2 regions of the Streptomyces sp. MCA2 genome follow, and region 2 is predicted to be linked to the other one. Evidence: predicted binding sites of a transcription regulator. Region 2 holds the regulator's gene; the other holds the start of a gene.

Region 1 (11,840 bases), on a different contig from region 2:
GCGTAGCCGACACCATGGACCGTACGGATGCGCTCGGCGCCGATCTTGCGGCGCAGCGCCTTGATGTGGCTGTCGACCGTACGGGTCCCGGAGGCGTCCGCCCAGTCCCACACCTCGGCCAGCAGCTGCTCACGGGAGAGCACCGCGCGCGGGGTGTTCGCCAGGCAGACCAGCAGATCGAACTCGGTGGGCGTCAGATGGACGTCCGAGCCGCGCACCCGCACCCGGCGCTGGGCGTGGTCGATCTCCAGCTCGCCCAGCCGCAGAATGCCGGTGCGCGGGGTGTGCGCGGCCAGCGCGGCGCGCTCGACCCGGCGCAGCAGCACATGCACCCGGGCGGCCAGCTCGCGCATCGAGAACGGCTTGGTCATGTAGTCGTCCGCGCCGACGCCGAGGCCCACCAGCATGTCGGTCTCGTCGTCCCGGGCGGTGAGCATCATCACCGGCACCGGCCGCTGGGCCTGGACCCGGCGGCACACCTCCAGGCCGTCGAAGCCCGGCAGCATCACATCGAGGACCAGCAGATCCGGCTGCCAGGCCTCGGCGGTCTCCACCGCGGCCGGGCCGTCGGTGGCCGTCTGCACCTGGAAGCCCTCGGCGCGCAGCCGCGCCGCGATGGCCTCGACGATCGTCGGGTCGTCCTCCACGACCAGTACCCGGCGCTGGGCGCCCGGCGTGGCGGCGGTGCCGCCCTGCGTTGTCTGAGTCTGGTCCATCGCCCGCCCCTGCATCCCCTGCGTGGTCGCGTATTGCTGGGCAGCAGCGTACGGGCATGGTGTGACTGTCGGCTACGCGCCCTTCCGCGCAAGATGGACCACGTCAGGGACGCCTCGGACAACGGGGATCTCTTCCGTATGTACCCCGCTGAAACCGGCATTTCGTAGTGCTTCCTCGAATGCCGGCGAGGGCTGCGCGGACCAGACGGCGAGCACTCCGCCGGATGTCAGACGGTCACGGCAGGCGGCGAGTCCGGTGGGGGAGTAGAGGCTGCCGTTGTCCTCGGTGACGGTCCAGTCGGGGCCGTTGTCGATGTCCAGGCACAGGGCGTCGTAGGCGACTTGGTCCGCGTCCGTCCGCAGGTGCGCGACCAGGTCGGTGTGCAGGATCTCGCTGCGCGGATCGGCCAGCGCGGCCGCCGAGACCGCCGACAGCGGGCCCGTGCGGTGCCAGTCGATGACGGCTTCCTCGCGCTCGACGACGACGATCCGGCCCCAGCGCGGCTGCCCGGCCGCGCGGGCCAGCGAGAAGCCGACGCCGAGGCCTCCGATCAGCACGGAGGGCCGTGCGCGGCCGGGCGGCAGCGCGGCCAGCGCGGCGTCGATCAGCAGCCGTTCGGAGCGGCCGTCGGAGGTGTCCATCAGGAAGCAGCCGTTGGCGATGATCTCGTAGACCACGGGCTGGCCGGGGGTCCCGCGGCCGTCCGCTCCCGGGCCTTCGAGGGGCCCGCCCCGTTGTCGCAGCACCACCTCGCCGTACGGGCCCTCGCGGCGGTCGAGCGTGCGCGGGGTCTCGGGGAGCCCGGTCGTTGCCTGCGTCGGAGTAACGGGAGCCATGGCGTCATGGTGGCCAATACGGGCCGTGCCGGTCCAACGCTTTGGACAGGAATCCGCCGCCGGTGGCACGGACGTGCCTCCTGTGACGACGGTTGCCTGATGTGAGGGATGTCACTCACACAGCTTCTTCATGGGTTGAGCATGCAGGGTGGTCCGGAACGTAGGGCGAGGCAGAGGAATCACGGCCGGGGGGACGGGCGTGGCTGACCGGATGTGCCATGGACGGAAGGGGTCTCGGACAAGTGAGCTGGCTGGGAACCGCCGAGAAGGGACGGGCCGGCCGTGCGCCGTCCGTCATACCGGGGCCGGGTAACGGGACGGGCGCGGTGCCGGACCTGCTGCCGGGGATTCCGCGGCCACGCGAGCCCCGGCAGGCCGGGGGCGTCGCGGCGGAGGCGGTGCCCAGAGGCCCTCGGATGTCCCCCCGGGCGCGGCCGTGGCGGCTGCTGCCCACTCCCGCCGACACCCCCTTCACCTTCGGCTACGCCCTCCTTCTCGTGGCCACCTCGCTCTTCACCGAGTACGCCGACCCGGCACTGGTCTCCGGACTGCTCCAGGGCTCCAGTACGGACGTCGTCCACCTCGCGCAGGCCCCGCTGCTGGTGCTCGTCGCCAGCGCCCTGTGGATCGCGGGCGGCATGACCTCCGCGTACGCCATCGGCTTTCTCTTCGTCCTGACGGCGCTGGAACGGCGGATCGGCGGGCTGTGGACCGCCGCCGTCTTCTTCGGCGGCCATGCGCTGGCCACCCTCGCCACCGAACTGCCCGTCGCCTTCTCGGTCGCCGCGGGACGGCTGCCGGAGAGCTCGCTGCACCGCCTCGACTACGGCATCAGCTTCGGCGTGATGACCAGCATCGGAGCCCTTGCGGGCCTGCTGCCGGCCTGGCTGCGCTGGCCGCTGCTGGCCGGCGCCGGCTACCTGGCCGTGACCGGTCTGCTCGCCTACGCCGACCCGGTGTCCGACTGGGGCCATCTGCTCTCGCTCGCCCTGGGCGCGGCGAGCTGGCCGCTGCTGCGCCGCCGGCGCGCCCGCCGTGCCCGGCCCGCACCGCTCCTGGGCGACCTGGGCCACCCGGCGCTGCGGGGCGTGCGGACCTACTGAGCGTTCCGGGGCCGCGCGCCTACGACCGGACGGTCGCCCGGTACGTATGGGTGATGGCGTAGGCGCAGCCGCCCAGCAGCGCCACACCGGACAGCACGCCGCTGACGAACGGCACCCAGGCCACCGCCGAGGTCGCCGCCATGCCCAGCCCGATCAGGCCGAGCGCGGTCAGCGCGACGCCGGGAACGGCGATGCTGCGCCGCTTCCAGACCGCCATCAGCGCGACGAAGTGCAGGCCGACGATCAGCGCGATCCAGGCCACGGCGGTCTCCTGCGGGGCGCCCGCCGCCCGCAGCGCGAGATTGCCGCCGATCAGCAGCACCACCTCGGCGCCCACGACGAACGCGAACTTCCCCCGGAACCAGTCGGCTTGCGGACCCTCGGCGTCCGCCTCGGCGGGCCGGCCGTGGCGCCCGGCCCGCAGTGCGAGCGCCAGCAGCCCGGCGAAGGTGAGCACCGCGAGCACCCGCAGGGCGATACCGACAGCGGGATTCAGCGGGTCGTGCGCGTTGGCGACCACGAAGATCGTCCCGAAGAGAGCGCCGATGAAAACTCCGGACATCCGCTGCAACATGCCGTGAAGGTAGCAGTCATGACGAGGTGTGAGGGAGGAAGCGGCAGGGCTTTTCCGCGCGGCCCGGCCGGACCGCGTCCCGCCGCTGTCCGAGCCACCTCAGCATGCCGTCCCCCTCGTCCGCCGCCGCGCGGAAGAACGGCCGCAGCAGCTCGGCACGCCCGCTCACACAGTCCAGGGGCTCGCCCCGCTCCCAGGCGATCGGTCGGATACACCTCCGCCTCGGCGAGGCCCTCCGGGCCCTGGCCGCCTGGGAGAATGGGGGCTCGTTCCGAGCGCGGCCTGGTGCGGTGCTCGCCGGCCGCAGGAGTGCACGCATCTTGTCCTCAGACCGCAAGCAACCGATTCCGGACACCGTCGACCTCGGGCTCCAGTCCGACTGCGGAAGCTGTTTCGGGCTCTGCTGTGTCGCGCTGCCGTTCGCGGCCTCGGCGGACTTCGCGATCGACAAGGACGCCGGGCGCCCCTGCCCGAACCTCCGGACGGACTTCCGCTGCGGCATCCACAGCGACCTCCGCACACGGGGCTTCTCCGGCTGCACCGTCTTCGACTGCTTCGGCGCCGGGCAGAAGGTCTCCCAGGTCACCTTCGGCGGACAGGACTGGCGGCAGGCCCCGGGGACCGCCCGGCAGATGTTCGACGTCTTTCCCGTCATGCGGCAGCTGCACGAACTCCTCTGGTACCTGGCCGAGGCGCTGACCCTGCCTGCGGCCCGCCCGGTGCACGCCGACCTGCGCACCGCGCTGGAGAAGACCGAGCGCTTCACCCGCGGCAGCGCCCAGGAGCTCACGGAGCTCGACGTCCCGGCCCACCGGGGCGAGGTCAACGCCCTGCTGCTGCGCACCAGCGAACTCGTACGGGCCGCGGTGCCGGGCCGCAAGAAGGAGCGGCGGGGTGCCGATCTCATGGGGGCCCGCCTCAAGGGCGCCGACCTCCGGGGCGCCAATCTCCGCGGGGCCTACCTCATCGCCGCCGACCTCAAGGGCGCCGATCTGCGCACGGCGGACCTGATCGGTGCCGATCTGCGGGACGCGGACCTGCGCGGCGCCGACCTCACGGGTGCCCTCTTCCTCACCCAGTCGCAGCTCAACGCGGCCAAGGGCGACGCCGCCACCAGGCTGCCGGAGGCGCTGTCCCGCCCCGCCCACTGGTAGCGCCGCCTTCGCTCGCCGCCGGCCGATCGCTGACAGCGAACGCACACCGGGGAACATCTTCAGGGCCGGCTGCATTGAGTGGGTAAAGCTCAACTTGTTTGCCGAAGGGGAGATCATGGCTTCGACGTCCACATCGCTCACTCTGCCCGTGCTGCCCCTCGATGACGAGGTCGTGCTCCCCGGCATGGTGGTGCCCCTGGACCTGTCCGACACGGACGTCCGGGCCGCGGTGGAGGCCGCGCAGGCCGCCGCCGCCACCACGGGTAACAAGCCGCGGGTGCTGCTCGTTCCCCGCGTCGACGGGACATACGCCGGCATCGGCACGCTCGGGCGGATCGAGCAGGTCGGGCGGCTGTCCGACGGCGACCCCGGGGCGCTGATCCGGGGCCTGGGCCGGGTACGGATCGGTTCCGGCACGACCGGGCCCGGAGCCGCCCTCTGGGTGGAGGGCACGACCGTCGAGGAGACGGTCCCCGACCCGCTGCCCGGTGCGGTGGCCGAACTCGTCACGGAGTACAAGGCGCTGGCCACCAGCTGGCTGCGCAAGCGGGGTGCCTGGCAGGTCGTCGACCGCGTCCAGCAGATCGAGGACGTACCGACGCTGGCCGACAACTCCGGCTACTCGCCGTTCCTGACCACCGAACAGAAGGTCCAGCTGCTGGAGACCGTCGATCCGGTCGCCCGGCTGAAGGCCGCCACCGAGGCGCTGCGCGAGCACCTCGCCGAGCAGGATGTCGCCGAATCCATCGCCAAGGACGTCCAGGAAGGCGTCGACAAGCAGCAGCGGGAGTTCCTGCTGCGGCGGCAGCTGGAGGCGGTCCGCAAGGAACTCGCCGGGCTCAACGGCGATCCGGAGGACGAGGGCGACGACTACCGCGCCCGGGTCGAGGCCGCCGATCTGCCCGAGGACGTCCGCAAGGCCGCCCTCAAGGAGGTCGACAAGCTGGAGCGGTCCAGCGACCAGAACCCCGAGGGCTCCTGGATCCGCACCTGGCTGGACACCGTCCTGGAACTGCCGTGGAACGAACGGACCGAGGACGCCTACGACATCGCCGGCGCCAAGGAGATCCTGGACGCCGACCACTCCGGACTGGAGGACGTCAAGGAGCGGATCACCGAATACCTGGCCGTCCGCAAGCGGCGGGGCGAGCGCGGGCTCGGCCTGGTCGGCGGCCGCCGCGGCGGGGCCGTACTGGCGCTCGTCGGGCCGCCCGGTGTCGGCAAGACCTCGCTCGGTGAGTCCGTCGCGCGGGCCATGGGACGCAAGTTCGTCCGGGTCGCGCTCGGCGGCGTCCGGGACGAGGCGGAGATCCGCGGCCACCGCCGGACGTACGTCGGCGCGCTGCCCGGCCGGATCGTCCGGGCCGTCAAGGAGGCCGGGTCGATGAACCCGGTGGTGCTGCTCGACGAGATCGACAAGGTGGGTTCCGACTTCCGGGGCGACCCGGCAGCCGCCCTCCTGGAGGTCCTGGACCCGGCGCAGAACCACACCTTCCGCGACCACTACCTGGAGGTCGAACTCGACCTCAGCGATGTGGTCTTCCTGGCCACCGCCAACGTCCTCGAAGCCATCCCCGAGCCGCTGCTCGACCGGATGGAGCTGGTCCGGCTGGACGGCTACACCGAGGACGAGAAGGTCGTCATCGCCCGGGACCACCTGCTGCCGCGCCAGCTGGAGCGGGCCGGTCTGGAGGCCGGCGAGGTGGCCCTGGAGGACGACGCGCTGCGCAAGCTGGCGGGCGAGTACACCCGCGAGGCGGGCGTACGGAATCTGGAGCGTGCGGTCGCCAGGCTGCTGCGCAAGGTCGCCGCACAGCACGAACTCGGGCAGCAGGAGCTGCCGTTCACGGTCGGTGCGGAGCAGCTGCGCCCGCTGATCGGGCGGCCGCACCACACCCCCGAGTCGGCGCAGGACCCGGCCGAGCGGCGCACCGCGGTGCCCGGTGTGGTCACCGGCCTCGCGGTCACCGGCGCCGGCGGCGACGTGCTCTATGTGGAGGCCTCGCTCGCCGATCCGGAGACCGGGGCGTCCGGGCTCCAGCTGACCGGCCAGCTCGGCGACGTCATGAAGGAGTCCGCACACATCGCGCTGTCCTTCCTGCGTTCGCACGGCGCGGAACTGGAACTTCCGGTCGCCGACCTGAAGGAGCGCGGAGTGCATCTGCACGTACCGGCGGGCGCCGTCCCCAAGGACGGTCCGAGCGCGGGCGTGACGATGACGACGGCACTGGCCTCGCTGCTGTCGGGCCGCCAGGTCCGGCCGGACGTGGCGATGACCGGCGAGGTCTCGCTGACCGGGCGGGTGCTGCCGATCGGCGGCGTGAAGCAGAAGCTGCTGGCGGCGCACCGGGCGGGGATCACCACCGTGATCATCCCCCAGCGCAATGAACCGGACCTGGACGATGTGCCGGCCGAGATCCTCGAAGCCCTGGAGGTCCACCCGGTCGCGGACGTCCGCCAGGTGCTGGAGCTGGCGCTGACCCCGGCGTCGAACGGGGCCGCTCCCGAGGTGCCGGTCGCGGCGTGAGGGCAACGGCGACCGGCCCGGCTCCCGCAGAGGGGCCGGGCCGGCCGCCGCGTGGCAGACGGGGCTTCGAAGACAGTCCCTAGCCGTTGGCGAGCGCCCGGAGGCGGTCCAGCGCGCCGTTGAAGCGGTTGTGGTCACCGACCGTCGGGCCGGACGAGGTGTACTGCCAGATGGTGTGGAAGCCCCAGCCGGCCGGGAGTTCGCCGGCCGAGGAGCCGTAGCGCGGTATCCACAGCGGGTTGACGGAGCCGAAGGCGGCGGAGTTGCCGGTGCACTGCTTCCACCAGCTCGTGGAGGTGTAGATCACCGCATCCCGGCCGGTACGGGCCTTGTAGGTGGCGAACCAGTCCTTCATCCAGTTGACCAGCCCGGCCGCGCTCAGCCCGTAGCAGGTCGCCCCGTAGGGGTTGTACTCCATGTCGAGCGCGCCGGGCAGCGTCCGCCCGTCCTTCGACCAGCCGCCGCCGTGGTTGACGAAGTAGGTGGCCTGGGCGGCACCGCTGGAGGTGTTGGGCGTGGCGAAGTGGTACGCGCCGCGGATCATCCCGGCGTTGTACGAGCCGTTGTACTGCTGCGCGAAGTACGGGTTGGTGTAGCTGGTGGACTCGGTCGCCTTCACATAGGCGAAGCGGACGCCGCTGTTCCAGAGCGTCGACCAGGCCACATTGCCGTTGTGGCTGCTGACGTCCACGCCCTCGACGGACGCGGCGAGCGAGGACGCCGACGGTGCGGTGCCGGCCGCGGTGCCTTCGTGCCGGGCGATCTGGGACCCGGCCCAGTCCTGGCCGGGGTGGCTGGGCTCCGGTGCGTACCGTGTGGCCGCGGCGCCGGCGGTGCCCGGCAGCCCGAGGAGGAGGGAGAGGACCGCGAGAAGGACCCCGGCCACGCTCGCGAGGGAGCGTGCGGGTCGGTGGGGGGAGCCGGATCTGAGCACGGACATACGTGCCTCCGAAGATCTCGGTGGATGACCTGAGGGGGGAGGAGCTGACGGCATGACGCAGGCGTGTGGACACGGAAGTGCGACGTGCATGACGCGCGGCGGAACCGCTGACAGCGGGGGCCGCTTGGTATGGCCATGCCACAAATGACGATACGCGCGTAGAACGACGTGACAAAAGAGGGTCGCGGGGCTGCCGTTGGTCTAATCCTGCGAAATACTGGCCGAGCTGCGGCTTCGGCCGCCGATGGCGGAAACTTTCAGGTGAGGGAAAGCGGGAATGGGCGCTGACGTGCACGACACCGGAGCCGACGGTTCGACGGCGGACGGCGAACCGATTGGTGTGGACCACGTATTTCTCGCCCTGGAACGCGAATTGGCGGTATTTCTCCGCCGGGCCCGTGCCTCTTCCGGCGAATTGGCACGAGAGGTGCATCCCGATCTGGAACCCGCCGCATACGGCCTCCTCGTCCGGCTGGCCGACGCCGGCACCCAGCGGGCCACCGCCCTCGCCGGCTTCTTCGGTGTCGGCAAGGCCACGATGAGCCGTCAGCTGCACGCCCTGGAGAGGCTCGGGCTCGTCGCCCGTGAGCCGGACCCGGCGGACGGCCGCGCGGTCCTGGTCCGTATCACCGACGAGGGCCGCGAGCGCTTCACCCGCGTCCGCACCGGCCGCCGCGCCCAGTACGCCCGCCGTCTCGCCTCCTGGGACCGCGCCGAGGTCGCCGAACTGGCCCGGCTGCTGCACCGGCTGAACGCGGAGCAGGAGGGGGACGAGGCGTAGGGGGCATCCGGGCCGGGCGCGGTGTCCGGCGCCGTCATGGCCCCGGACCGCCGCCGTCGTGGTGCCGTTCCGTCGCGGCGGGAGAATTTCGCCGCCCGCCGGTGATTGTCACGGAGCCACAAAAATCACCGCCGCGTCATCCCGCGCCTTGCCGCGCGGATAGGCCGCACCTTCCGGGTCCGCCGCCTCCGACGCCCGCACCCGGTCGATCAGCGCCTGGGGGCCCTGTGCGGCCACCAGGGCCACGCAGTCGGCCCAGGAGCCCTCGTGGAAGACCTCCGCCCAGCGGCCCGCCCCGTCGCTGAGTGCTGTCAGGGAGCGCAGACCGGAGCGCGGGGTGCTGCCGGACACCGCACGGGCGGCCACCGCCGGGTCGGCGGCCGCGGTGAAGAACCCGCCCTCCGCATTGCGCAGCGACTCGACCGCGCGGACGTACTTGCGGACCGCGGCGGCCCGTTCCGCCGAGCCGCGGGGCAGCGCCCGTACGGCGGCGCGGCGTTCCCGGACCGCGGGGGGCATGTCGTCCAGCCGCGGGTCGAGCACCGGGTGCACCGAGCCGTCCGGCCGCTCCAGGAGCAGCACCGAATCGGACAGGACGAGGTGTTCGACCGTGTCCCCGGACCACCGTGCGGCGACCACGGTTGCCTGCGGAGTGCGAGGGTGAGAAAGGTCACAGGTCGCCCGATGGATATCAGCCGTGCGGGAGATGGCCGCGGCGAGAACCTCAGGGAGTGTCATATCCCGGTGTGAAACCGACAGTTCCAGCATTGCGCCCCCGAGCCGCGCGGTGAACCACGGCACCGAATGGAGGCAGCCGTAGTCCCCCTCGGGAGGCGTCACGCCGTCCAGCAGGACGAGGGCGCCGCCCTGGCCGGAGGCCGGCAGGGCGACCGATGCGTAGTCCTCGTTTGGGCGTTGGGGGTCGCCCGGCTCGGTGGCGAGTTCGATGCGCATGGCCGCAAGTCTGCCGGAGGCACCGCTCCCGCCCCCGGTGGCGGGAGGCCGCGGCGGTGCCGGAGAGTGGCCGGGCGGCGGCGTACCGGAGGTAAGGACCGCGGGGCCGGCGGCATGCGGGCGCGCATCCTTCCAGGAGCGGTCCGCATCTCCAAACCCGTTCGGGGCCGCGCACGGTTGCGGCCGAAAACATTGGCGCACGGAAGTTGATGGCCAAACTCCGATTGATGTTCACTCCTTCAGGTGGCCGGGCATGTGTTGCCGAGCCACTGCGCGGCGCCGGTGGAATGGTCGTTGCCCGGATCATGGGGTGCGGCCAGGACGTTCGTCGCGACGCGCAGAGCCGGGCTGTTTCCCCTCGCGGAAGTGTGTGCTGCTGCGGTCTTCGCGCAGGTCCGCCCCGTGAGCGGAGAGCGAGCCGGGTCCGCGACGCCGGATGGCGTGGACAGGCGAGACAGGAATGCGAGCAGCGGTGCGGAAGATGCGGCTTCGAGGCGGCGCAAGGAAGCCGGGATCACCGGCCGGTTCGGTCTCGGGACCGACCACGGGCTCGGGTCCTGGTAAGGGACCGGGCATGACGGAGGGCGGCGAGGACCGCCCGGGAGGGCGCCCCGCGCGGGTGCGCAACCGGCTCGTCGGGGCGGTGGCCGTTGTCGCCGCCGCCGTGCTGGGCGCCGGTGCCCCCGGGCTGATGGCCACGGCCGACAACGCCACCCACAGCCAGCAACTGGTCGGCCTCGCCGAGCTGAACGCCCGCGCCATCGCACTGGCGCACTCCCTCGCCGACGAGCGCGACGGTATGACCGCATACGTCGCCACGGGACGCGGCAGCCATACGGCCGCGGGGCTGGGCAACGCCGCCACCAACGCGGCGCGGGCCGACGACGCCACGGCCTCCAAGGCCCAGCGCGCCCGCGTGGACCGGCAGATCGACGAGCTGCGCACCGAGGCCCGGGACGGCTCGGGCGGCACCGCCGCGTACAAGGCCGCCGCCAAACTCCTGGACACGCTCCCGCAAACCCGTCAAAAGGCGCTGTCCGGGGCCGGATCGGCCGAGCAGATCCATAGCGCCTACACCCAGGCACTCCAGGCACTCGGTGCGATCGGCGACGACATCGCCCGTGGACTGCCCGCCCGCGCGGAGTCCACCGGAGCCGACACCCGCGCGCTGCCCGCCCTCGGCCGCGCCATCGAACAGGCCGCCGGCACCCGTGCCCTGCTGCTCGCCGGGCTCAAGGCGGGCGGCAGCCAGCCCCGGCTGACGGCCCTCGCCCAGGTCTCCCGTCTGCGCGAACAGGGCGCGCTGGGCGACTTCCAGCAGGCCGCGAGCCAGGGCGCCCGGGACCGTTATGTCCGCACCGTCAACGGCGCGGACGTCAACACCGCCGAGCGCTATCTGACCCGGCTGACCGACCAGCCCCGTCTGGACGCCACCGATCTGCGGCTCAACCGCCAGCGGGTCCAGGAGACCTTCACCAGCCGCATCTCGCTGATGCGCGGCGTCGAATCCGCCATGGCCACCGCCGACATCCAGCGCCTCGGCGTGCTGCGCGACGACGAGGTCACGGAGCTGGAGATCCGCATCGGCCTGGAGGGGCTGTGCCTGCTGCTGGCCGTCGGCGCCGGCATCTGGGCCGCCCGCTCCCTGACCCAGCCGCTCGCCGCGCTGCGGATCGGCGCCAGGCGGCTGGCCGCCGACCCCGCGCACGAGGAGCCCATCACCTACAAGGGCCGCAACGACGAATTCGCCACCGCCGTGCAGTCCGTCAACGCGCTGCACACCCAGGTCGGTGAGCTGGCGCGGCGCACCGCCGAACTGGAGGGCGAGCGCAAGCGGCTGGTCGGCGGCCGCCAGCGGCTGGTCGCCGAGCGCGAGGTGCTCCAGGAGCAGGGCGAGGCGCTCAAGGAGGAGATCGCCGATCTCACCGAGCGGCTGGCGGCCCTGCACGCCGGAGTGCACGGCCGGTTCGTCAATCTCTCGCTGCGCACCCTCGGCCTCGTGGAGCGTCAGCTCGGGGTCATCGAGTCGCTGGAGGAGAGCGAGCACGACCCGGAGCGGCTGGAAACCCTCTTCAAGCTGGACCACTTCGCCGCGCGGATGCGCCGCAACAGCGAGAACCTCCTCGTCCTGGCGGGCGCGGAACAGTACGGCACCAACCACCAGGGCCCGGTACCGCTGCTGGACGTGATGCGCGCCGCGATCAGCGAGATCGAGCGCTACGAGCGGGTGCGCATCCAGTCGCTGCCGCCGCAC
Region 2 (11,840 bases):
GACGGGAACGAGGACTCGATCATGACCTGGTAGCGGCGCATGTCGACGATGTGGTCGATGTGCTCGATGTCGACCGGGCACTGCTCGACACAGGCGCCGCAGGTGGTGCAGGACCACAGGACGTCCGGGTCGATGACGCCGTTCTCTTCGAGGGTGCCGATCAGCGGGCGCTCGGCCTCGGCCAGCGCGGACGCGGGGACGTCGGCGAGCTGCTCGGCGGTCGCCTTCTCGTTGCCCTCTTCGTCCTTGCCGCCGCCCGCGAGCAGGTACGGCGCCTTGGCGTGCGCGTGGTCGCGCAGCGACATGATCAGGAGCTTCGGGGAGAGCGGCTTGCCGGTGTTCCAGGCGGGGCACTGCGACTGGCAGCGGCCGCACTCGGTGCAGGTGGAGAAGTCGAGCAGGCCCTTCCAGGAGAAGTGCTCGATCTGGGAGACGCCGAACTGGTCGTCCTCGCCCGGGTCCTCGAAGTCGATCGGCTTGCCCTGGGTGGTCATCGGCTGAAGGGCGCCGAGGGCGACGTCGCCGTCCGCCTCGCGCTTGAACCAGATGTTGGGGAAGGCGAGGAAGCGGTGCCAGGCCACACCCATGTCGGTCTTGAGCGAGACCGTGATCATCCAGATGAACGACGTCGCGATCTTGATGCCCGCGAAGAGGTAGGTCAGGTTCTGCACGGTGCCCAGGCTCATGCCCTTGAAGGCCACGACCAGGGGGTACGAGACGAAGTACGCGGGCTCGTAGTGGTCGACGCCGTGCTGGGCGCCCTCCAGGGCGTGCAGCGTCACGATGCAGATGCCGACGATGAGGATGACGGTCTCGACGAAGTACGCCTGGCCGGTGTTGGAGCCCGCGAAGCGGGACTTGCGGCCCGCGCCGCCGGGACGGTTCAGCTGCCGGATGACGATCAGGGCGATGATGCCCACGGTCGTCATCGTGCCCATCGCCTCGACGAACATCTCCCACGGCAGCCAGTCGCCGATCACCGGGATCAGCCAGTCGGCCTGGAAGAGCTGGCCGATGGCGTTGACGATCGTCAGCAGCAGGGTGAGGAAGCCCACCGCCACGAACCAGTGCGCCACGCCGACGACGCCCCAGCGGTTCATGCGAGTGTGGCCGAGGAACTCCTTGGCCACCGTGACGGTCCGTTGGGCGGGAGCGTCGGTCCGGGTGCCTGCGGGCACCGGCTGGCCCAGCCGCATCTGGCGGTAGATCTGCAGGAGGGCGCGGCCGAACAGCGCCACGGCGACCGCGATGAGCACCAGCGACACGATGATCGCGGCGAGTTGCATGGGAGGCTCCTCGTACCTGCGAGAGCGGAAAACGGTGGGAACTACTAAGCGGTAACTTTTTGGGTCTGCCGCTGAGGTTACCCATTCTCCTCCGCCCCATGAAGCCGCCCGGCCGGTGATCTGCGTCGCGAAGGCAACCCTGGGTAAGCCCTCCGCGTCCTGGGATGGAACCCTGGTGACGGTAAGGGCGATATAAAACTTGAGCGCACTCGACTCAGGTCTGTTGACAGGATTTCTTCGGTGCTGCACTGTTGAGCCTGTTCCACTCAAGTCAGCTGGAGGAATTGAAATGGCACGTGCGGTCGGCATCGACCTGGGCACGACGAACTCCGTCGTCAGTGTTCTCGAAGGCGGTGAGCCCACCGTCATCACCAACGCCGAGGGCGCCAGGACCACGCCGTCCGTTGTCGCCTTCGCCAAGAACGGCGAGGTGCTGGTCGGCGAGGTCGCCAAGCGCCAGGCGGTCACCAACGTCGACAGGACCATCCGGTCGGTCAAGCGCCACATGGGCACCGACTGGAAGATCGACATCGACGGCAAGGGCTTCAACCCGCAGCAGATGAGCGCCTTCATCCTGCAGAAGCTCAAGCGCGACGCCGAGGCGTATCTGGGCGAGAAGGTCGTCGACGCGGTCATCACCGTTCCGGCCTACTTCAACGACTCCGAGCGCCAGGCCACCAAGGAGGCCGGTGAGATCGCGGGCCTCAACGTCCTGCGCATCGTCAACGAGCCCACCGCGGCCGCCCTGGCCTACGGCCTGGAGAAGGACGACCAGACCATTCTGGTCTTCGACCTCGGTGGCGGCACCTTCGACGTCTCGCTGCTGGAGATCGGCGACGGCGTCGTCGAGGTGAAGGCCACCAACGGTGACAACCACCTCGGTGGTGACGACTGGGACCAGCGCGTCGTCGACTACCTGGTCAAGCAGTTCCAGAACGGCCACGGCGTGGACCTCGCCAAGGACAAGATGGCGCTCCAGCGCCTGCGCGAGGCCGCTGAGAAGGCGAAGATCGAGCTGTCGTCCTCCACGGAGACGACGATCAACCTTCCCTACATCACCGCCTCCGCCGAGGGCCCGCTGCACCTGGACGAGAAGCTCACGCGCTCGCAGTTCCAGCAGCTCACCTCGGACCTCCTGGACCGCTGCAAGACCCCGTTCCACAACGTGATCAAGGACGCGGGTATCAACCTGTCCGAGATCGACCACGTGGTCCTGGTCGGCGGCTCCACCCGTATGCCCGCCGTCGCCGAGCTCGTCAAGGAGCTGACCGGCGGCAAGGACGCCAACAAGGGCGTCAACCCGGACGAGGTCGTCGCCATCGGCGCCACCCTCCAGGCCGGTGTGCTCAAGGGTGAGGTCAAGGACGTCCTCCTGCTGGACGTCACCCCGCTGTCCCTCGGTATTGAGACCAAGGGCGGCATCATGACCAAGCTGATCGAGCGCAACACCACGATCCCGACGAAGCGCTCCGAGATCTTCACGACGGCCGAGGACAACCAGCCGTCCGTGCAGATCCAGGTCTACCAGGGCGAGCGCGAGATCGCGGCGTACAACAAGAAGCTCGGGATGTTCGAGCTGACCGGTCTGCCGCCGGCCCCGCGCGGGGTCCCGCAGATCGAGGTCTCCTTCGACATCGACGCCAACGGCATCATGCACGTGACCGCGAAGGACCTGGGCACGGGCAAGGAGCAGAAGATGACCGTCACCGGCGGCTCCTCGCTGCCGAAGGACGAGGTCGACCGGATGCGCCAGGAGGCCGAGAAGTACGCGGACGAGGACCACGCCCGCCGCGAGGCCGCCGAGTCCCGCAACCAGGGCGAGCAGCTCGTCTACCAGACCGAGAAGTTCCTCAAGGACAACGAGGACAAGGTCCCCGGTGACGTGAAGACCGAGGTCGAGGAAGCCGTCAATGAGCTGAAGGAGAAGCTCAAGGGCGAGGACTCGGCCGAGATCCGCACCGCCACCGAGAAGGTCGCGGCCGTCTCCCAGAAGCTGGGTCAGGCCATGTACGCCGACGCCCAGGGCGCGCAGGCCGCCGGCGGTGCCGAGGGCGCCGCTGCCGGTGAGCAGGCCCAGGACGCCGCCGATGACGTCGTGGACGCCGAGATCGTCGACGACGAGAAGCCGAAGAAGGATGGTGCCGCGTGACGGAGGAGACCCCGGGCTTCGACGAGAAGCCCGACGTCCCTTCCGACGCCGCTCCCGAAGACGCGGCGCAGGCCGAGTCCGCCGACAAGGCGGGCTCGGCCCCGGCCGGGGACGTAACGGACATAGCGCTCCAGGCGCAGCTGGACCAGGTACGCACCGCGCTCAACGAGCGCACGGCGGACCTCCAGCGGCTCCAGGCGGAGTACCAGAACTACCGCCGTCGGGTGGAGCGGGACCGGGTCACGGTCAAGGAGATCGCCGCGGCGAACCTCCTGTCCGAGCTCCTTCCCACGCTCGACGACGTCGGCCGTGCGCGTGAACACGGCGAACTGGTCGGCGGCTTCAAGTCGGTGGCCGAATCGCTGGAGACCGTGGTCGCCAAGCTGGGTCTCCAGCAGTTCGGCAAGGAGGGCGAGCCCTTCGACCCGACGATCCACGAGGCGCTGATGCATTCGTACGCACCGGATGTCACCGAGACGACGTGCGTGGCGATCCTTCAGCCCGGGTATCGCATCGGTGAGCGAACGATCCGCCCCGCGCGGGTCGCCGTCGCCGAGCCGCAGCCGGGCGCGCAGGGCGCCAAGTCCACCTCCGACGAGGACGTGAAGGCTTCGGACGAGGAGAGCGGTGGCCCGGACGAGGGCTGACGTGAGGGCAAACAGAAAATCCGCGCGGGAGGAGGGACGTCGGGGATGAGCACCAAGGACTTCGTCGAGAAGGACTATTACAAGGTCCTCGGCGTCCCGAAGGACGCCACCGAAGCGGAGATCAAGAAGGCGTACCGGAAGCTCGCCCGCGAGTTCCACCCGGATGCCAACAAGGGCGACGCCAAGGCCGAGGAGCGCTTCAAGGAGATCTCCGAGGCGAACGACATCCTGGGGGACAGCAAGCGCCGCAAGGAGTACGACGAGGCGCGCACGCTGTTCGGCAACGGCGGCTACCGGCCGGGTCCCGCCGGTGGCGGCGGCTCCTTCAACTTCGACCTGGGTGACCTCTTCGGGGGCGCGCCCGGTCAGAGTGGCGGGGGCGGCGGCGGCTTCGGCGGCGGCCTCGGGGATGTCTTCGGCGGTCTGTTCAACCGCGGCGGCGCCGGGACGCGTACCCACGCGCGCCGCGGTCAGGACATCGAGTCCGAGGTGACGCTCAGCTTCACCGAGGCGGTCGACGGGGCCACGGTCCCGCTGCGGATGTCCAGCCAGGCGCCGTGCAAGGCGTGTTCGGGCACCGGCGACAAAAACGGTACGCCCCGGGTCTGCCCGACCTGTGTCGGCACCGGCCAGGTCAGCCGGGGCGCGGGCGGCGGCTTCTCGCTGACCGACCCGTGCGCCGACTGCAAGGGCCGGGGCCTGATCGCCCAGGACCCCTGTGAGGTCTGCAAGGGCAGTGGCCGCGCCACCAGCGCCCGCACGATGCAGGTCCGTATCCCCGCGGGCGTCTCCGACGGGCAGCGCATCCGGCTGCGCGGCAAGGGCGCCCCGGGCGAGCAGGGCGGTCCGGCCGGCGATCTGTATGTGGTCGTGCATGTCGACGCCCACCCGGTCTTCGGCCGCAAGGGCGACAACCTCACCGTCACGGTGCCGGTCACCTTCCCGGAGGCCGCCCTCGGCGGCGAGGTGAAGGTGCCGACCCTGGGCGGTCCGCCGGTGACGCTGAAGCTGCCGGCCGGCACCCCCAACGGGCGCACCATGCGCGCCCGGGGCAAGGGTGCCACCCGCAAGGACGGCACCCGCGGTGATCTGCTGGTCACCATAGAGGTGCTGGTCCCCAGCGACCTCAGCGACAAGGCGAAGGAGTCGCTGGAGTCCTATCGCGAGGCGACCGCGGGCCCGGACCCGCGGGCAGAGCTGTTCCAGGCCGCGAAGGGAGCTTGAGATGGACAGCCGGGGCGGGCAGCGTCGTAACCCCTATCAACTGACCGATGAGTCGCCGGTGTACGTCATCTCCGTCGCGGCTCAGCTCTCCGGCCTGCATCCGCAGACCCTTCGTCAGTACGACCGGCTCGGGCTGGTCTCGCCCGACCGCACGGCCGGGCGGGGCCGCCGCTATTCGGCCCGGGACATCGAACTGCTCCGTACGGTGCAGCAGTTGTCCCAGGACGAGGGCATCAACCTCGCCGGCATCAAGCGCATCATCGAGCTGGAGAACCAGGTCGCGGCCCTTCAGCAGCGGGTCATCGAGCTCCAGGGCGCCCTGGAGGGCGCGGCCAGCGCGATGCAGCAGCGGGAGGCGGCGGTGCACGCCTCCTACCGGCGCGATCTGGTCCCGTATCAGGATGTGCAGCAGGGCAGCGCGCTGGTGGTGTGGCGGCCCAAGCGGCCGGAGTGAACGGCCGTCCCGGGGTGCGAGCACCCGGCGCGTGATGTGGCAAAGGGCCGGGGAAACCCGGCCCTTGTCGCGTCTCTGCGCGCTGTTTCCGCCCCGCGCGTCTTCCGGTGTCCTCCTGCGGCTGCCTTTCTACGGCCTCCGTCTGCGGACCTCCGTCTGCGGGCACATCCGCCTGCGTACGGCCCGCGCCCCACCCCGCTCAGCAGCCGCTGTACCCCGCCGTCGGCATCGACAGCCGCCGGTGCACATGCGACTTCATCGCCAGGGTGTAGACCGGCTCGTCGAGGTCGGCGGTCTCCAGGCGCACCCCGGCCGCGGCGCACCGCGCGGTGAACTCGGCGGTGCCGTCGATGGCGTTCTCCAGGGCCCGGCGGTTGGGCGTCACGAACACATCGACCAGGCCGTCCTCGACATCGCGCCACAGTGCGCTGTGATCGGCGCGCAGGTGGTGCAGGCTGAGCCGGCAGGTCAGGTGGTAGTCACGGGCTGCCGCCCACTGTTTGCACATGTCGTGCTGGCTGCGGTCATCGACCAGGAACGGATCCTCGTCCAGCTCGGACAGCGGCATCAGGCAGGCGATCGCCGTCACTCGGACCGAGTTCATCGTGCCCTCCGGGGCGTGGCGACTGTGGGGGCGACGATACCCCCGTGGGTGGCCCGTGGAGGAGGGGCTGTACCGGGCGGCGAAGCGTAACCGCAGGCGTGGCAGATCTTCCAGCCGTCCTGGTTGACGGCCAGTTGGCCGCCGCAGCGCGGGCAGAGCTCGGCGTGCGGGTGCGGCCGGGTGGGGGGCGGACGGCGCGGAACGGTCGTCACGATGTGCAATGCCGACGCCATGCGGCCTCCAGCTGCCGTCTTCTGCCTGGGGCAGGCCCGATGCCGTCCGTCCTTGCACGGAGCTGTTCGGTTCCCGTCGCTCCTGAGTACCAGGTGGACGGCCCACGGCGGAGCGGAAGGGTCCGTTTTCGGCCAGGGGACCGGTGTGCCCGGCGGGACGGGGAGGCGGCGGGCAGGCTCTCAGGCCCGCCCCATCGCCTTGGTCACCGCGATCTCGATCATGACGCGATCGGGGTTGGGCGTCGGCGTCCGGCCGTAGCGCTCGGCGTACCGGTTCACCGCGTCGGCCACCGACTCGGTGTCCGTACGCACCCGCGCGATGCCCTCCAGGGTTGCCCAGCGCCCCTTGTCGACCTGGCACACGGCGACGGTGGCGCCGTCCGCCCCGGCGGCGAGGATGTTCTTGACCTTGGCGCTGTCCTTGCGGGTGATGATCCGCGCGATGCGCTGCCCGGCGTCGTAGGTGACGCCTACCGGGACGACGTGCGGCGTCCCGTCCGTACGCAGCGTGGTGAGCGTCGGCATCAGGTACTCGCTCCAGAAGGCGAGGTACTCCGGGCTGAGGGCACTGAGGTCATGGGCCATGGGGGCAAGGGTAGTTCCGGGGCCGGGGCCCGGGGGCCGGGGTCTTCGGGGTTCAGAGGAAGTCGGTGGTCTCCAGGTCGAAGGAGAAGGGGGCGGGGAGGGGGAGGGGTTTGCCGATGGGTGCGGTGTTGATCCCTACGTAGTCGTCACCGGAGGGATCGCTGAAGAGCGTGATGGTGGCCTTGCTGCGGTCCACGAGCAGGTAGAGCGGGATACCGGCACGGGCGTAGCAGCGCCGCTTGGCGATGCGGTCGTGCTCCGGCTTGCTCGACGTGACTTCCATGACCAGGGCGACGCCTTCGCTGGGCATCCAGCGCTCGGCGTCCAGGAACAGATCCAGTTCAGTGGGCGCGAAGGTGGCATCGGGAATCACGTGGTTCTTCCGGTCGCCGGGACGCAGCAGGAGTCCCTTGCCCCCGGAGACATCCATATCCGTCGCGGACTTCGCCAGGATCTGCTTGGACAGCCGGCTGAAGTAACGCTCGTGGTTCCCGTCCGTCGGCGGCGTCACGATGATCTCCCCCTCGATCAGCTCGGCCCGGAAACCCTCGGGGGTCTCCAGGGCGAGGAAATAATCCAGGAGGGTCTCGTGGTCCGTCGCGATCGGCTCGTGTGCCATAGCCGTCATGCTGCACCTCCTCGTGGTCGAAGGCCAGTGTCGCCGGGCGGCGTGCGACGGACGGGCGCTTTCGGCCCCTGTTCCCTCGCACGAGTGAGCGAGGGAACGCGGGGTGGCACCCGGAAACAGCCTTGAGTGCCCTAGACTCAACTTATCGCACGTGGGTGTGAGCAGGATTGCGGTATGAGCAGCATTTCCCGCGTCCGGCCCCGGGCGGGGTCAGACTGAGGAAAGACGCTGTTCAGGACGAGTCGAGGAGGATCGCGAGGACGTGGACGCCGAGCTGACCAACAAGAGCCGGGAGGCGCTGAGCGCCGCCAACGAGCGGGCGGTCACCGCCGGACATGCGGACATGACGTCCGCGCATCTCCTGCTCGCGCTGCTGGCCGGGCAGGACAACGAGAACATCATGGACCTGCTGTCCGCCGTCGAGGCGGACGCCGCCGTGCTGCGCAACGGCGCCGAGCGGCAGCTCGCCGGGCTCCCCAGCGTGCAGGGCTCGACGGTCGCGCCGCCGCAGCCGGACCGCGATCTGCTCTCCGCCATCGCGGACGCCACTCAGCGCGCCAAGGAGCTCGGCGACGCCTACGTCTCCACCGAGCACCTCCTCATCGGTATCGCCGCCAAGGGCGGCCGCACCGGTGAGCTGCTGGCCGACCAGGGGGCGAGCGCCAAGAAGCTGCTCGCCGCCTTCGAGGCGACCCGCGGCGGGCAGCGGGTGACCAACGCCGACCCGGAAGGCACGTACAAGGCGCTGGAGAAGTTCGGTACGGACTTCACGGCGGCCGCCCGCGAGGGCAAGCTCGACCCGGTCATCGGCCGGGACCACGAGATCCGGCGCGTGGTGCAGGTGCTCTCCCGCCGTACGAAGAACAACCCGGTGCTGATCGGTGAGCCGGGTGTCGGCAAGACCGCCGTCGTCGAGGGGCTGGCGCAGCGGATCGTCAAGGGCGATGTGCCCGAGTCGCTGCGCAACAAGCGGCTGGTCGCGCTCGACCTGGGGGCGATGGTCGCGGGCGCCAAGTACCGCGGTGAGTTCGAGGAGCGGCTGAAGACGGTCCTGGCGGAGATCAAGTCCAGCGAGGGCCAGATCATCACCTTCATCGACGAGCTGCACACCGTCGTGGGCGCGGGCGCCGGCGGCGACTCCTCGATGGACGCCGGCAACATGCTCAAGCCGATGCTGGCCCGCGGTGAGCTGCGGATGGTCGGCGCGACGACGCTGGACGAGTACCGCGAGCGGATCGAGAAGGACCCGGCGCTGGAGCGGCGCTTCCAGCAGGTGCTGGTCGCCGAGCCGACCGTCGAGGACACGGTGGCCATCCTGCGCGGGCTCAAGGGCCGCTACGAGGCCCACCACAAGGTGCAGATCGCGGACTCCGCGCTGGTCGCCGCCGCCTCCCTCTCCGACCGCTACATCACCTCCCGCTTCCTGCCGGACAAGGCCATCGACCTGGTCGACGAGGCCGCCTCCCGCCTCCGTATGGAGATCGACTCCTCTCCCGTGGAGATCGACGAGCTCCAGCGCGCCGTGGACCGGCTCAAGATGGAGGAGCTGGCGCTGCGCAACGAGACCGACGCCGGCTCGCTCCAGCGGCTGGAGAAGCTGCGCAAGGACCTCGCCGACAAGGAGGAGGAGCTGCGCGGGCTGACCGCCCGCTGGGAGAAGGAGAAGGAGAGCCTCAACCGGGTCGGTGCGCTCAAGGAGAAGCTCGACGAGCTGCGCGGCCAGGCCGAGCGTGCCCAGCGCGACGGCGACTTCGACACCGCCTCCAAGCTGCTCTACGGCGAGATCCCGGGCGTGGAGCAGGCACTGGAGGAGGCGGCCGCCGCCGAGGCCGAGCAGGAGGCGTCCAAGGAGTCCATGGTCAAGGAGGAGGTCGGTCCCGACGACATCGCGGATGTGGTCGGCGCCTGGACCGGCATCCCGGCCGGCCGTCTGCTGGAGGGCGAGACCCAGAAGCTCCTGCGGATGGAGGAGGAGCTCGGCAAGCGGCTGATCGGCCAGACCGAGGCCGTACGGTCGGTCTCCGACGCCGTCCGCCGCACCCGCGCCGGCATCGCCGACCCGGACCGCCCCACCGGCTCCTTCCTCTTCCTCGGCCCGACCGGTGTCGGCAAGACCGAGCTGGCCAAGGCGCTCGCGGACTTCCTCTTCGACGACGAGCGGGCGATGGTCCGTATCGACATGTCGGAGTACGGCGAGAAGCACAGCGTCGCGCGGCTGGTCGGCGCGCCGCCCGGCTATGTCGGCTACGAGGAGGGCGGCCAGCTGACGGAGGCGGTCCGCCGCCGCCCGTACTCCGTCATCCTGCTGGACGAGGTCGAGAAGGCCCACCACGACGTCTTCGACATCCTGCTCCAGGTCCTCGACGACGGCCGGCTCACGGACGGCCAGGGCCGAACGGTCGATTTCCGCAACACCATCCTCATCCTGACCTCCAACCTCGGCTCCACCTTCCTCATGGACCCGCTGCTCAAGGAGGACCAGAAGCGGGAGAAGGTACTGGAGACCGTCCGCGCGTCCTTCCGCCCCGAGTTCCTCAACCGGCTCGACGACGTGGTGGTCTTCCACCCGCTCGGCACGGACCAGCTCCAGCGGATCGCCCGGATCCAGCTCGACCACCTCCAGCGCCGCCTCGGCGACCGCCGGCTCCGGCTGGACGTCACCGACCGTGCCCTGACCTGGCTCGCCTGGCTCGGCCAGGAGCCGGTCATCGACGCTCCGGCCCCGGACATGTCCTACGGCGCCCGGCCGCTGCGCCGTCTGGTCCAGACCGCCATCGGCGACCAGCTGGCCCGCGCCATCCTGGCGGGCGAGGTGCACGACGGGGACACCGTGCGGGTGGATGTGGACGGTGATCGGCTGTCGGTGGAGTCGGACGGGGCGCCCGGGGCCTGACCGGCGCCGCGATCCGGGCGCCGGGCCTCCCGCCCGGCCGCGTCCCTGATCATGTCCTTGACCGACAGCTTGACCGACAGCTTGACCGACACCTTGACCGCCGCCTTGCCCGTATCCGCTCCGTCCCGGGTTGCCAGGACGGGGCGGATGTGGGGGAGGATGGCAGGGACCATACGAAGGGAATTCCACGGTGAGCATCGACCCGTCCTCGATTCCGAATTTCGGGGGCCAGCCCGAACCCGAGCCCGCGGGGCCTGATGGTCCCGTCGTGCCAGACCAGGACCTGGTCAAGCAGCTCCTCGACCAGATGGAGCTGAAGTACGTCGTCGACGAGGAGGGTGACCTCGCCGCCCCGTGGGAGCAGTTCCGCACGTACTTCATGTTCCGGGGCGAGGAGGAGCAGCAGATCTTCTCCGTCCGTACGTTCTATGACCGTCCCCACGGCATCGACGACAAGTCGAAGCTGCTGGAGGCGATCGACGACTGGAACCGCCGGACGCTGTGGCCCAAGGCCTACACCCACACCCATGACGACGGCACGGTCCGTCTGATCGGTGAAGCATCGATGCTGATCGGCACCGGTGTCTCGCTCGAACACTTCGTGTCGAGCACGGTCAGCTGGGTCCGCGCCTCGATCGAATTCGACAAGTGGATCGTCGAGCAGCTCGGCCTGGAAGCCGAGATCGAAGGCGACTCCGAAGAGAAGCCGGGTGACGACGAGGCCTGAGCCCCGTCCGTCCCACACCCACCCTGCTGCGCGGGCCCCGGAGCTTTCGGCTCCGGGGCCCGCGTCTGTCTGGTGACGGGGGCCTGGTCGGCCGGTGCGGCGCACGGCTCGCGCTCCGGCTCTGTCGGCGATGCCCCTTCCGGCCGACTTGATCATCTTCGGCCGGCCGTGGAACCGTACTGGGCACATCGCTCGTCCACATACGCGGAGTTGAGCGGACGCGGAGCCAAGGGGGAGGCCGGCGGTGTCCATCGAGCTGCCTGATGAAGTCGTCTGGATCATGGACCTGATGGGCCTGGAATGGCCCGACATCGACGAGGACGAACTGCGGGCGTGGGCCGGCCACGTACGGGAATTCGGCCAGAACCTCGCGGAGGGGCACAGCGGGCTGGACTCCACGCTGAAAGGAC

The links. The regulator HspR, encoded in region 2, represses chaperone genes until heat shock. The targets are predictions, from matches to a motif close to TTGAGNNNNNNNNNCTCAA.
Region 1: lon (endopeptidase La) is a predicted target of HspR. The motif match lies at 4,459-4,477, and genes of this name have one in related genera.

Annotation. Positions count from the first base shown of each region.
Region 1 is NZ_JAMJFM010000015.1:48,739-60,578, forward strand. Features, by position in the region: gene M8I34_RS14860 (response regulator transcription factor) at 1-716, opposite strand, end outside; gene M8I34_RS14865 (spermidine synthase) at 789-1,553, opposite strand; gene M8I34_RS14870 (rhomboid-like protein) at 1,796-2,656, shown strand; gene M8I34_RS14875 (hypothetical protein) at 2,676-3,230, opposite strand; gene M8I34_RS14880 (pentapeptide repeat-containing protein) at 3,551-4,384, shown strand; gene lon (endopeptidase La) at 4,500-6,911, shown strand; gene M8I34_RS14890 (lysozyme) at 6,991-7,851, opposite strand; gene M8I34_RS14895 (MarR family winged helix-turn-helix transcriptional regulator) at 8,129-8,632, shown strand; gene M8I34_RS14900 (hypothetical protein) at 8,741-9,586, opposite strand; gene M8I34_RS14905 (nitrate- and nitrite sensing domain-containing protein) at 10,161-11,840, shown strand, end outside.
Region 2 is NZ_JAMJFM010000016.1:15,888-27,727, forward strand. Features, by position in the region: gene M8I34_RS15490 ((Fe-S)-binding protein) at 1-1,286, opposite strand, end outside; gene dnaK (molecular chaperone DnaK) at 1,576-3,435, shown strand; gene grpE (nucleotide exchange factor GrpE) at 3,432-4,082, shown strand; gene dnaJ (molecular chaperone DnaJ) at 4,128-5,306, shown strand; gene M8I34_RS15510 (heat shock protein transcriptional repressor HspR) at 5,308-5,760, shown strand; gene M8I34_RS15515 (hypothetical protein) at 5,960-6,364, opposite strand; gene M8I34_RS15520 (pyridoxamine 5'-phosphate oxidase family protein) at 6,778-7,182, opposite strand; gene M8I34_RS15525 (Uma2 family endonuclease) at 7,235-7,810, opposite strand; gene clpB (ATP-dependent chaperone ClpB) at 8,073-10,703, shown strand; gene M8I34_RS15535 (YbjN domain-containing protein) at 10,894-11,430, shown strand; gene M8I34_RS15540 (hypothetical protein) at 11,675-11,840, shown strand, end outside.